3 regions of the Bacillus sp. JJ1533 genome follow, and region 2 is predicted to be linked to each of the others. Evidence: riboswitches for the same ligand, from Rfam matches in the RefSeq annotation. Region 2 holds a riboswitch; each other region holds the start of a gene.
What was found. Region 2 has a riboswitch for S-adenosylmethionine ahead of V7138_RS20580 (methionine ABC transporter ATP-binding protein). Riboswitches for the same ligand answer to the same signal wherever they lie in the genome.
Positions count from the first base shown of each region.

Region 1: it holds a riboswitch for S-adenosylmethionine, as region 2 does, so the genes downstream of both, V7138_RS00035 (PLP-dependent aspartate aminotransferase family protein) here and V7138_RS20580 (methionine ABC transporter ATP-binding protein) in region 2, are expected to answer to the same signal.
Region 3: it holds a riboswitch for S-adenosylmethionine, as region 2 does, so the genes downstream of both, V7138_RS01360 (hypothetical protein) here and V7138_RS20580 (methionine ABC transporter ATP-binding protein) in region 2, are expected to answer to the same signal.

Region 1 is NZ_JBALOV010000001.1:7,393-10,676, reverse strand. It holds gene V7138_RS00040 (aldo/keto reductase) at 1-676, shown strand, start outside; SAM riboswitch class I at 764-869, shown strand; SAM riboswitch class I at 1,127-1,238, shown strand; gene V7138_RS00035 (PLP-dependent aspartate aminotransferase family protein) at 1,327-3,126, shown strand; gene V7138_RS00030 (acetoacetate--CoA ligase) at 3,268-3,284, shown strand, end outside.
Region 2 is NZ_JBALOV010000038.1:89,453-92,736, reverse strand. It holds gene V7138_RS20585 (O-acetylhomoserine aminocarboxypropyltransferase/cysteine synthase family protein) at 1-1,027, shown strand, start outside; SAM riboswitch class I at 1,138-1,243, shown strand; gene V7138_RS20580 (methionine ABC transporter ATP-binding protein) at 1,365-2,390, shown strand; gene V7138_RS20575 (methionine ABC transporter permease) at 2,383-3,087, shown strand; gene V7138_RS20570 (MetQ/NlpA family ABC transporter substrate-binding protein) at 3,102-3,284, shown strand, end outside.
Region 3 is NZ_JBALOV010000003.1:70,798-74,081, forward strand. It holds gene V7138_RS01355 (nuclear transport factor 2 family protein) at 252-722, shown strand; SAM riboswitch class I at 1,099-1,201, shown strand; gene V7138_RS01360 (hypothetical protein) at 1,300-1,632, shown strand; gene V7138_RS01365 (hypothetical protein) at 1,767-2,387, opposite strand; gene V7138_RS01370 (GyrI-like domain-containing protein) at 2,474-2,959, opposite strand.

The sequences.
Region 1 (3,284 bases), on a different contig from region 2:
TGAAGACAGCCTTCGCAGACTGAATCGAGAGGCTATTGACTTGTATCAAATTCATTGTCCGGCGACAGAGATATTAAGGGATGGTAGCGTGTTTGAAGTACTTGACCGCTTGCAAAGTGAAGGGAAAATCCGCAATTATGGTGTAAGTGTCGAAACTGTAGAGGAAGGGCTAATTTGCTTGGGAAATCCTAACGTGAAGAGCTTGCAGATTATTTTTAATATATTCCGTCAAAAACCATTGGAAGCTTTAATTCCAGAAGCCTACAAAAAAGGTGTCGGCTTACTCGTTAGATTGCCACTAGCAAGCGGATTGCTAACTGGAAAATTTACAGCGAATCATGTTTTTGAAGAAGATGATCACCGTCGCTATAACGAAAATGGTGAATCATTCAATGTGGGTGAAACATTTGCCGGTCTCGGTTTTAAAAAAGGTGTGGAACTTGCTGACCAGTTAACATGGATTGCAGAAGGCCGAAGCTCAATGGCGAGTGCAGCCCTTCGTTGGATTTTAGACCACGAAGAAATAACATGTATTATTCCTGGATTCAAAAACGTCAAACAAGTTCAAGATAATTTAACCGCATTAGAGGAAAAAACTTTTTCAAATGAAGAAAAAGAAAGGATTCAACACTTTTACCATGAGCGTGTGAAGGATGTTATTAGAGGCGCTTATTAAATTTTTTTGACGAACGGATCCGAATGCTATTGACTAAATTATCAAAAATGTTTAACATTCTTATTATAAACTTTAATAATGAAATTCTTCTTATCAAGAGAGGTGGAGGGACTGACCCTGCGAAGCCTCGGCAACCAGCATATGTAAGCCCGGTGCCAAGTTCAGAGGATGTTTTTTATTCCGAAGATGAGAAGGTGGACGAATTCGAATATGTATTTATGGATATTCCTTGTACCCCTTCTGTTTTTTTACAGAAGGGGTTTGTTGTTTTATTTAAGAGAAAGGTGACCAAGGGTACCACTTTTCCTAGTATTAAATAAGTTCAGGGAAGTGTTAATTTTATAAATAAAAATATTTTTCGAATAATACATTGACTGAAAAAATAAACTATTCTATAATACTTTATATAATTCAAGAATTAACGTATTAGTGCGTCAATTTAATAAAGATTTCTTATCCAGAGAGACTGAGGGAACAGGCCCGAAGAAGTCCGGCAACCTTCAAGTGAAAGCTTGAAAAGGTGCTAATTCCTGCGGGTGCAAATGCACCTGAAAGATAAGATGAGGCCCCCTCTTCTTATGTTGAGGGGGTTTTTTTATAATAGCGAGCATCAAATCCTAGTAAACTTTTAAAAATTTGGAGGGAACATTATGACAAAACAATATGAAACTTATGATGATGAGACAATACTTTTACATGGAGGGCAATCCCCAGATCCGACAACGGGTTCCCGTGCAGTGCCGATTTATCAAACTAGTTCATTTGTATTCCATAACACTGACCATGCTCAAAGTCTATTTAGCCTTGATGAGTCAGGTAATATTTATTCTCGAATCGGTAATCCAACTGTTGATGTACTTGAAAAACGAATTGCATTATTGGAGGATGGTGTCGCAGCTGTAGCAACGTCATCAGGGATGGCGGCGATTGCTCTTTCCATTATGAACGTGGCGGAAGCAGGAGATGAAATTGTAGCAGCTTCTAATTTATATGGCGGAACTTATAACCTATTCGCTGTTACACTTCCTAAATATGGAATTAAGACGCATTTCGTTGACCCAACAGATCCTGAAAATTTTAGAAAAGCAATCACGCCGAAAACAAAGGCTGTATTTGCTGAAACGATTGGAAACCCAAGCTTGCATGTATTAGATATTGAAGCAGTATCAGCGATTGCACATGAAAATGGAGTACCGCTCATTATTGATAATACATTTGCATCTCCATATGTTTGTAAACCAATCCAATACGGTGCTGATATCGTGGTTCACTCAGCAACAAAGTGGATAGGCGGACATGGAACGACAATTGGTGGGTTAGTCGTTGATGGAGGACGTTTCAATTGGAACAGTGAAAAGTTCCCAGGTTTTACAGAGCCAGATCAAAGTTATAACGGAATAATATACGCAAATGAATTTGGAACTTTGGCGTTCAGTACGAAGCTTAGAGTTCAACTTTTAAGAGATTTTGGTTCTTCTTTAAGCCCACATAGTGCATTCCTATTGATACAGGGCCTTGAGACATTACACCTACGAATTGAAAAGCACAATGAAAATGCACTGAAAGTAGCCAAATTCTTAAAAGACCATCCTGCAGTTGAATGGGTTTCATACCCTGGCCTTGAAGAACATCCAGCACATGAACTAGCAACTAAATATTTACGTTCTGGATATGGTTCGATCGTAAACTTTGGCATTAAGGGTGGTAGAGAAACTGGTAAAAAAGTGATTAATAATATTGCGCTATGGTCACATGTAGCGAACGTAGGAGACGCTAAGTCACTTATTATACACCCTGCATCAACAACCCATCAGCAGTTAAGTGCGGAAGAGTTAGTAAAAACAGGAGTAAGTGAAGAGTTAATCCGTCTTTCAGTTGGAATTGAATCATACCGTGATTTAGTAAATGATTTAGACCAGGCATTCTATGAAGCGACGGGCATTTCATCAAAGGGTGAACAAAAAGGTGAAACAGCGGTTAACGATGAGGGAGTTATACGTTGGGCACTTCAATCTACATTTATTCGTGAAATCGTTGACGGCAAGGAAGTTCAGCGACCAAAACGAATTGCGGTTGTGGGACTTAGCGGTAATCCAGCGCGACCAAGCTACAGACTTGCACGTAAAATGCAGCGACTCGGCTATAAAATTGTCCCGGTTAACCCAAGAGAAACAGAAGTACTTGGTGAACAGGCTTATCCAGACTTAGCATCTATTCCGTTTGAAATAGATATTGTTCAAGTATTCCGCAGCCCTGAAGCAGCGATTGGTGTAGCGGCAGAAGCAGCAAAAATACAGCCCAAAGTTTTCTGGTTACAAGAAGGTGTTATTTCTCCAAGGGCAGTTGAGGTTGCGAAAGAAGCAGGTCTTGAGGTCGTTCAAAACAGATGTACGTATAAGGAAGCACAGCGTCTCAGAGGTTCCATTGTTACTTATGCCTGTGAAATTTAATACAGGTAAGGAATCAGATAAAGGACGGAATTTAACTAGGAATCTAACAAAATTAGCTGATGACTGATTTTACAATAAATAACTAAGGGATGGGTGCGTACTGCGAATGATGCTTCTCTTAGTTTGAGGGAGGAAAAGGTAATGACAATACAACAAAG
Region 2 (3,284 bases):
TATCGCGGGTGCTGGAGATGAGATTGTATCTGCTTCTACACTTTACGGTGGAACTTATAACCTATTTGCTAACACACTACCTAAATATGGAATTAAGACCCATTTGGTAGAACCAACAAATCCGGAAAACTTCCGTCAAGCGATTACTCCGAATACAAAAGCAATTTTTGCTGAAACAATCGGAAACCCAAGTTTAGATATCCTTGATATTGAGGCTGTTGCAACGATTGCTCATGAAGCTGGAATTCCGTTAATTATTGACAATACATTTGCAACACCATACTTATGTAGACCAATTGAGCATGGGGCAGATATTGTTGTACATTCTGCTACAAAGTGGTTACTAGGGAATGGAACAACGATGGGTGGAATTATTGTTGATGGTGGTAAATTTGATTGGAATTCACCAAAATTCCCAGGATTTACAACGCCAGACCCAAGCTACCATGATTTAGTCTTTGCCGATGCTTTAGGACCTGTTGCTTATATCATCAAAGCGAGAGTTCAACTTCTTCGCGATCTAGGTCCAGCTTTGAGTCCTTTTAATTCATTCCAGTTTAACCTGGGTCTTGAGACATTACATGTTCGTATGAAGGAACATATCGCAAATACGAAAAAAGTTGTTTCATATCTTAAAAATCATCCTGGGGTTGAATGGGTATTGTATCCTGGTGAAGACGATCACCCTAACAAACAATTAGCAGATAAATACCTGCCAAAGGGTGCTGGATCTGTTGTTGTATTCGGTATTAAAGGCGGAAAAGAAGCTGGAGAGAAATTAATCAATAATGTGGAGCTTTGGTCACATGTTGCAAACGTTGGCGATGCGAAGAGTTTAATCATCCACCCAGCTAGCACTACACACCAACAATTGAGTCCAGAAGATCTAAAATTATCAGGTGTTTCAGAAGACTTAGTTCGCTTATCGGTTGGAATTGAGAATATAGAAGATCTTTTAGAGGATTTAGAGCAAGCCATTAAAGCAGCAAATGGAACTAGTTCAGTTACACCTTTACCAACAATCTAACGAATTAACATTGGTACATTAGTCATGTTTTTCCATTGACACCTTACCTTGCAGGTGATAAGATAACCTTCGAGTTGTTTAGTACGATAAAAAGTAAATAAATATGATTACTCTTATTTAGAGTGGTGGAGGGATGTGCCCGATGAAGCCCAGCAACCGTCAACATCTGTTGAAAAGGTGCCAATTCACACAAAGCAAAGCTTTGGAAGATGAGAGGAAGGAATCAGATAACGGTGCCTTTCTGCTCTTTTAATTGCAGAAAGGCTTTTTCAATTAGTAATTACTTTTTATATCGTATAAACTAAACATAGTTCTCTTTAGATAGAAGGTGAATTACGTGATAACACTAAAAAATGTGAAGAAGATTTATAAGACGAAAAACAATTCTGTTACAGCAGTTAATGATATTAACTTGGAAATCAATGAAGGTGAAATTTTTGGCATTATCGGGTACAGTGGTGCTGGTAAAAGCTCACTTATTCGTTTGCTGAATGGTCTCGAAAATCCAACTGAAGGTACAGTTTCAGTTGCTGGCCATGATATCACTTCTATAAAAGGAAAAGCTTTGCGTGACGCACGTCAAGAAATAAGCATGATCTTTCAGCACTTCAACCTTTTATGGTCGCGAACAGTGAGAGAAAATATATCATTTCCACTTGAGATCGCGAAAGTTCCGAGAGCCAAACGTGAAGAACGAGTGACAGAGTTGATTAAGCTAGTCGGATTAGAAGGAAGAGAAGATGCTTATCCTTCACAGCTAAGTGGCGGTCAAAAGCAAAGGGTAGGTATCGCACGAGCACTAGCTAATAACCCGAAGGTTTTGCTATGTGACGAGGCAACATCTGCATTAGACCCGCAAACGACTGACTCAATCTTAGATTTGCTTGTAGATATCAATGAACGATTAGGATTAACGATTGTATTAATTACCCACGAAATGCACGTTATCCGTAAAATTTGTCACCGTGTTGCCGTTATGGAAAATGGCGCAATTGTTGAGCAAGGAAAGGTGCTTGATGTGTTTAAAAAGCCACAAGCTCAAATAACTAAACGTTTTGTGCAGCAAGTGACAGAGCCTGAGGAAACAAAAGAAATGATTGAGCATTTGCTTGAGCGTTATCCAAATGGAAGAGTCGTTCAGCTCACTTTTGTTGGGGAAGATGCAGAAAAACCATTAATCACTTCTTTAATCCGAGACTTTAATGTTGAAGTGAATATTTTACAAGGAAAGATTTCACAAACCCAAAATGGATCTTATGGTACATTGTTCATTCATCTTGCTGGTGGACTGAATGAGGTTACTTCAGCCATTGAATTTATTCGGAAACAACGAGTAGAAGCTGAGGTGATTGAAAATGTTTGAACAATTCCAGGAACTTCTTAAATGGGAAAAACAGGTTAAAGATTATCAAGCATTAAATTGGGGAAATCTCTGGGAAGCAACCCAAGAAACCTTATATATGACTGGGATTTCGGTGCTTGCAACCTTTATTATAGGTCTGTTTTTAGGATTGGTCCTCTTTTTAACGGATAAAGGGAATGCCTGGGAAAATTCTGTGGTAAATCGAATTGTGTCTGCACTTGTTAATATTTTTCGATCCATACCATTTATTATCCTTATTGTATTATTAATACCTTTTACGAAAATTGTAATGGGTTCAATGCTAGGACCGAATGCGGCATTACCGTCCTTAATTATAGGGTCGGCACCGTTTTACGCAAGAATGGTTGAAATTGCTTTACGTGAAATAGATAAAGGTGTAATTGAGGCTTCTCATTCAATGGGAGCAACTAATTCGACCATTATTTTTAAAGTATTAATTCCAGAATCCCTACCAGCCTTAATCTCAGGGATTACAGTGACTGCGATTTCATTAGTAGGCTTCACTGCTATGGCCGGTGTTATCGGTGCTGGTGGATTAGGTCATTTTGCCTATCTATATGGCTTCCAAAGTAACAAACCAGTCATTACATTTATTGCCACAATTGCAATATTAATTTTGGTATTTATCATTCAATTCGTGGGTGATTACTTTACAAAACAAACAGATAAGAGATAACAGGAGGAACACAAATGAAAAAATTTCTTTTTGTATTATTAATTGGATTATTTTCCCTTACATTAGCTGCTTGTGGGTCAGGTGATAAAACAGATGAGGGTGGCAACACAAAAGAAGCTGAAGGCAATAAAGAATTAATCGTTGGTGCATCAGCAGTTCCACATGCCGAAGTGCTTGAAGAAGCTAAACCTTTATTA
Region 3 (3,284 bases), on a different contig from region 2:
TGCATGACCCCCATGCGGAAACGTTTATCCGTAAAGAGAACAGGCACCATCAACTGTTCATATATTCCAAAATGTTAGAATCCATTGTAATGGTGTAAGCTCACTCCTATTTTTCAGACAATTTTATTGAAATGTTGGATAAACGACATTTCTCCATTTCTATTGGTACATTCGTTTTTTTCCTCCTGTTACTATAAAGTCACAAAGCAATTGCAAACCAATTTTATTAAAAAATGAGAGGAGAATTTAACATGAATATGCAATTTGCAAAAACACTTTTGGACCATTTTAATTATGATGGGCAGGATAAGGCCTTGGCGATGTTTGCAGATGATGGTGTATTTGAGGACTTCACGATTGGATTTCGCATGGAGGGTAAGGAGCAACTAACCTCCCTTTTCCGTGGATTCTTTGACCCTGACCAAATGAAACATACGTTTAATGCCCTTAGTTACAAAGGTAACGAGAATGGTGGTGCGATCGAGTACACATGGGAAATGCAAACGAAGGAATTTATGGGGGTTCCAACAAACGGCCAACTAGTAAACCTTCGTGGAACTATGGTAATCACCTTGAAGGATGGAAAGATTACGAGTCTTATCGACTACTATGACGCTGCTAGCGAAATTCTTAAATTAAAGGAGAATACTCAACCAATTCAGGCTAAAGAAAATAAAATCACTCGATTATTCAAAGCTTTATTTAAACGAAAAGCAAGCTAAGCTATTTATTTTTTAAACGTGTGCAAGAGCCAAAATATCATCTTATACAAGTATTGAGAGGAGATTTAGTATGAATATACAATTTGCAGAACAACTTTTAAATAATTTCACCTATGAAGGACAAGAAAAAGCTTTAAATATGTTTACGGATGATGGTGTTTTCGAGGATTTTACTTTTGGATTCCGCAAGGAAGGTAAAGACCAACTAACTTCCCTATTTAGTGGATTCTTTGATCCAAGTCAGATGAAGCATACGTTCAAGGCACTGAGTTATAAGGGTGACGAGAATGGTGGTGCTATCGATTATACATGGGAAATGCAAACAAAAGAGTTTTTGGTACCTACTTGGTGTAGGTATAATATATATAGTTCAATAAGGTTATCAAGAGTGAACGAGAGTCCTGGCTCAATGACTTCACAGCAACCTGCCAATAGGTAAGGTGCTCCAACCAGCAAAGCAATGCTTTGAATGATGACGATCGGCTTAGGCTCTTTGTTGCGTTCATACGCAATGAAGAGCCTTTTTCATTGCTTTCATTCTTGTACTTTATTGATTTAAAGTTTAGGAGGAAAAAAGATGAATACTTCGGGATTTATAAGAGAAATGATGTCAAAAAATACGGTGGGAGAAAAATTTTTGATTCAGGTTGCGACTTGCATTGAGCAAGAGCTGCAGGAATGGGATCCAGATTTTAAAGTGATCGTAATGAAGCTCAAAAACTATGAATTGGCTGTTACATGTACACAAGAATCTCTCCAACTTACAATTACAGAAACAGAGATAAAAACCCTTCAACAAAGAGATCCGTATGCCCTAGATCGAAAACTATGGAGGGTTCTAGAGCAACAAGGCCTTCAGATCAAACGAGGTTCAGGAAATTATTTAGGATATGTATTTATGAAAAAGTAGGATATTTATGGCCTAACCCCAAGCACAGTAATGCTTTAATGCACTGGTGGCAGGCCCATCATAGTACTTTTGTGTCACTGGTCACATATGTACCTATTTGTCTATCAAATTGTTATATTTCTCATCTCACTGGTTCAACCAAAAATCAAACTAAAAATACGTTCATACGCATCATAGATTTTATTTGCCTCTTCAGGTTGTTTGAACTCATCTTGATATTGACCGACAAACAAATCTAATTCACGAAAATCAATCAAAATATTTACCAAAACTTTTGGAATTTCCTCCCACGAATAAATCTCGTCAATAATACGTGTTAATTCATGGTAGATTCTTTCAAATTGTTGTTCATCCATTCCTTTGCCAGTTTGAAGTTTTTTAAAAAAATTTCCGTTTTCGTTGATTTTCTCAATCAACCTGACAATCACTCTGGCTCTTTCGGGTTCTATTTCTCCTTTATCTTTCGTACATCTTTGAATCAGCTTTTTGGTATTTTCGGCTGCGTTCTTAATACGGACTGATTCTTCACCACCATATATTAAAGAAAAGTTGTACAGTTCATCGTATAGTCCAACTAAAGTATGGACGACTTCTCCCGGAATACTTGTACGATTCTCCCATTCATCCGCACAGACGGTGAGAGCCTTAACTAACCTTTCATACTCCTTTTCATGGAATCCATTTCCCATTCTTAGTTCTACGAGTAAATTTATTTCTGACTGTTCAAAGGCGTCTATGATCTCTTTGTCTTTCACAATCTCACTCTCCTCTGAAAAGGTCTTGGAAAAACAAGGGGCTGTTGCAATTTTTCAAGGTGAAGTGTTGGAACCATCTCTCTGTTCTACTTTTTAACAATCGGTATATAAATATCAAAATGCGGATCACTAGGGTCGCGTTCCACTGGATAATGTTCATGTTTTATTGGCATATATGAATCATAGTAAACTACACCTGGTTCCCTAAATGCGGTATAATCGCTATCAAATAACCATTCATGTAGGTCGGTATACGTCTTTTGTATATCCTCCCCTTTGTGATGTGTTGTCTTCACATAAGTCAATTGAGGAACCTTTATTTCTATCATCCCATCAGGAATTTCCTGACTGTTACTTACTTCATATACTGCATAATGCACGAAACCATTTTCAATTACATGATAAGAGAGTCCTAATTGAACATGGGGGTTCAGCTTGTCATCTAACTCATTGGCACGTTCTTCTATTTGCCGAATAACGTTTTTTAATTTAGGGACAATCTCAGAGAATGTCCCTTCCCACTTTAATCCTACTGCCCGATAGCCAGGTAATGTAACAATTTCATAACCCACTTTATTTCCTCCTTCTCAAAAAAGTGTCGCAAGTTTACTAGTTTACAATTTCAATAACTATGTAGCCCATCTACTCATTATTTTATCATCTTCAATAACCTAATACATATTGTAAAAACGAGGGGACTGTTCAGCATTTTAAGTGAATCGTTTGAACCGCCCCACTGTTCCCATGGCACTTTTTATGGAATACCAATTTGATCGATATTTTGAATGTAAGTGAATCGTCACATTTCGAAAATTTTCTACGCTAAGTGAATATGAATCTAAAAAGTCGAATTCCTCTTACGCGAAGGATTCGACTTTTTATGATAGCTTATTCTTT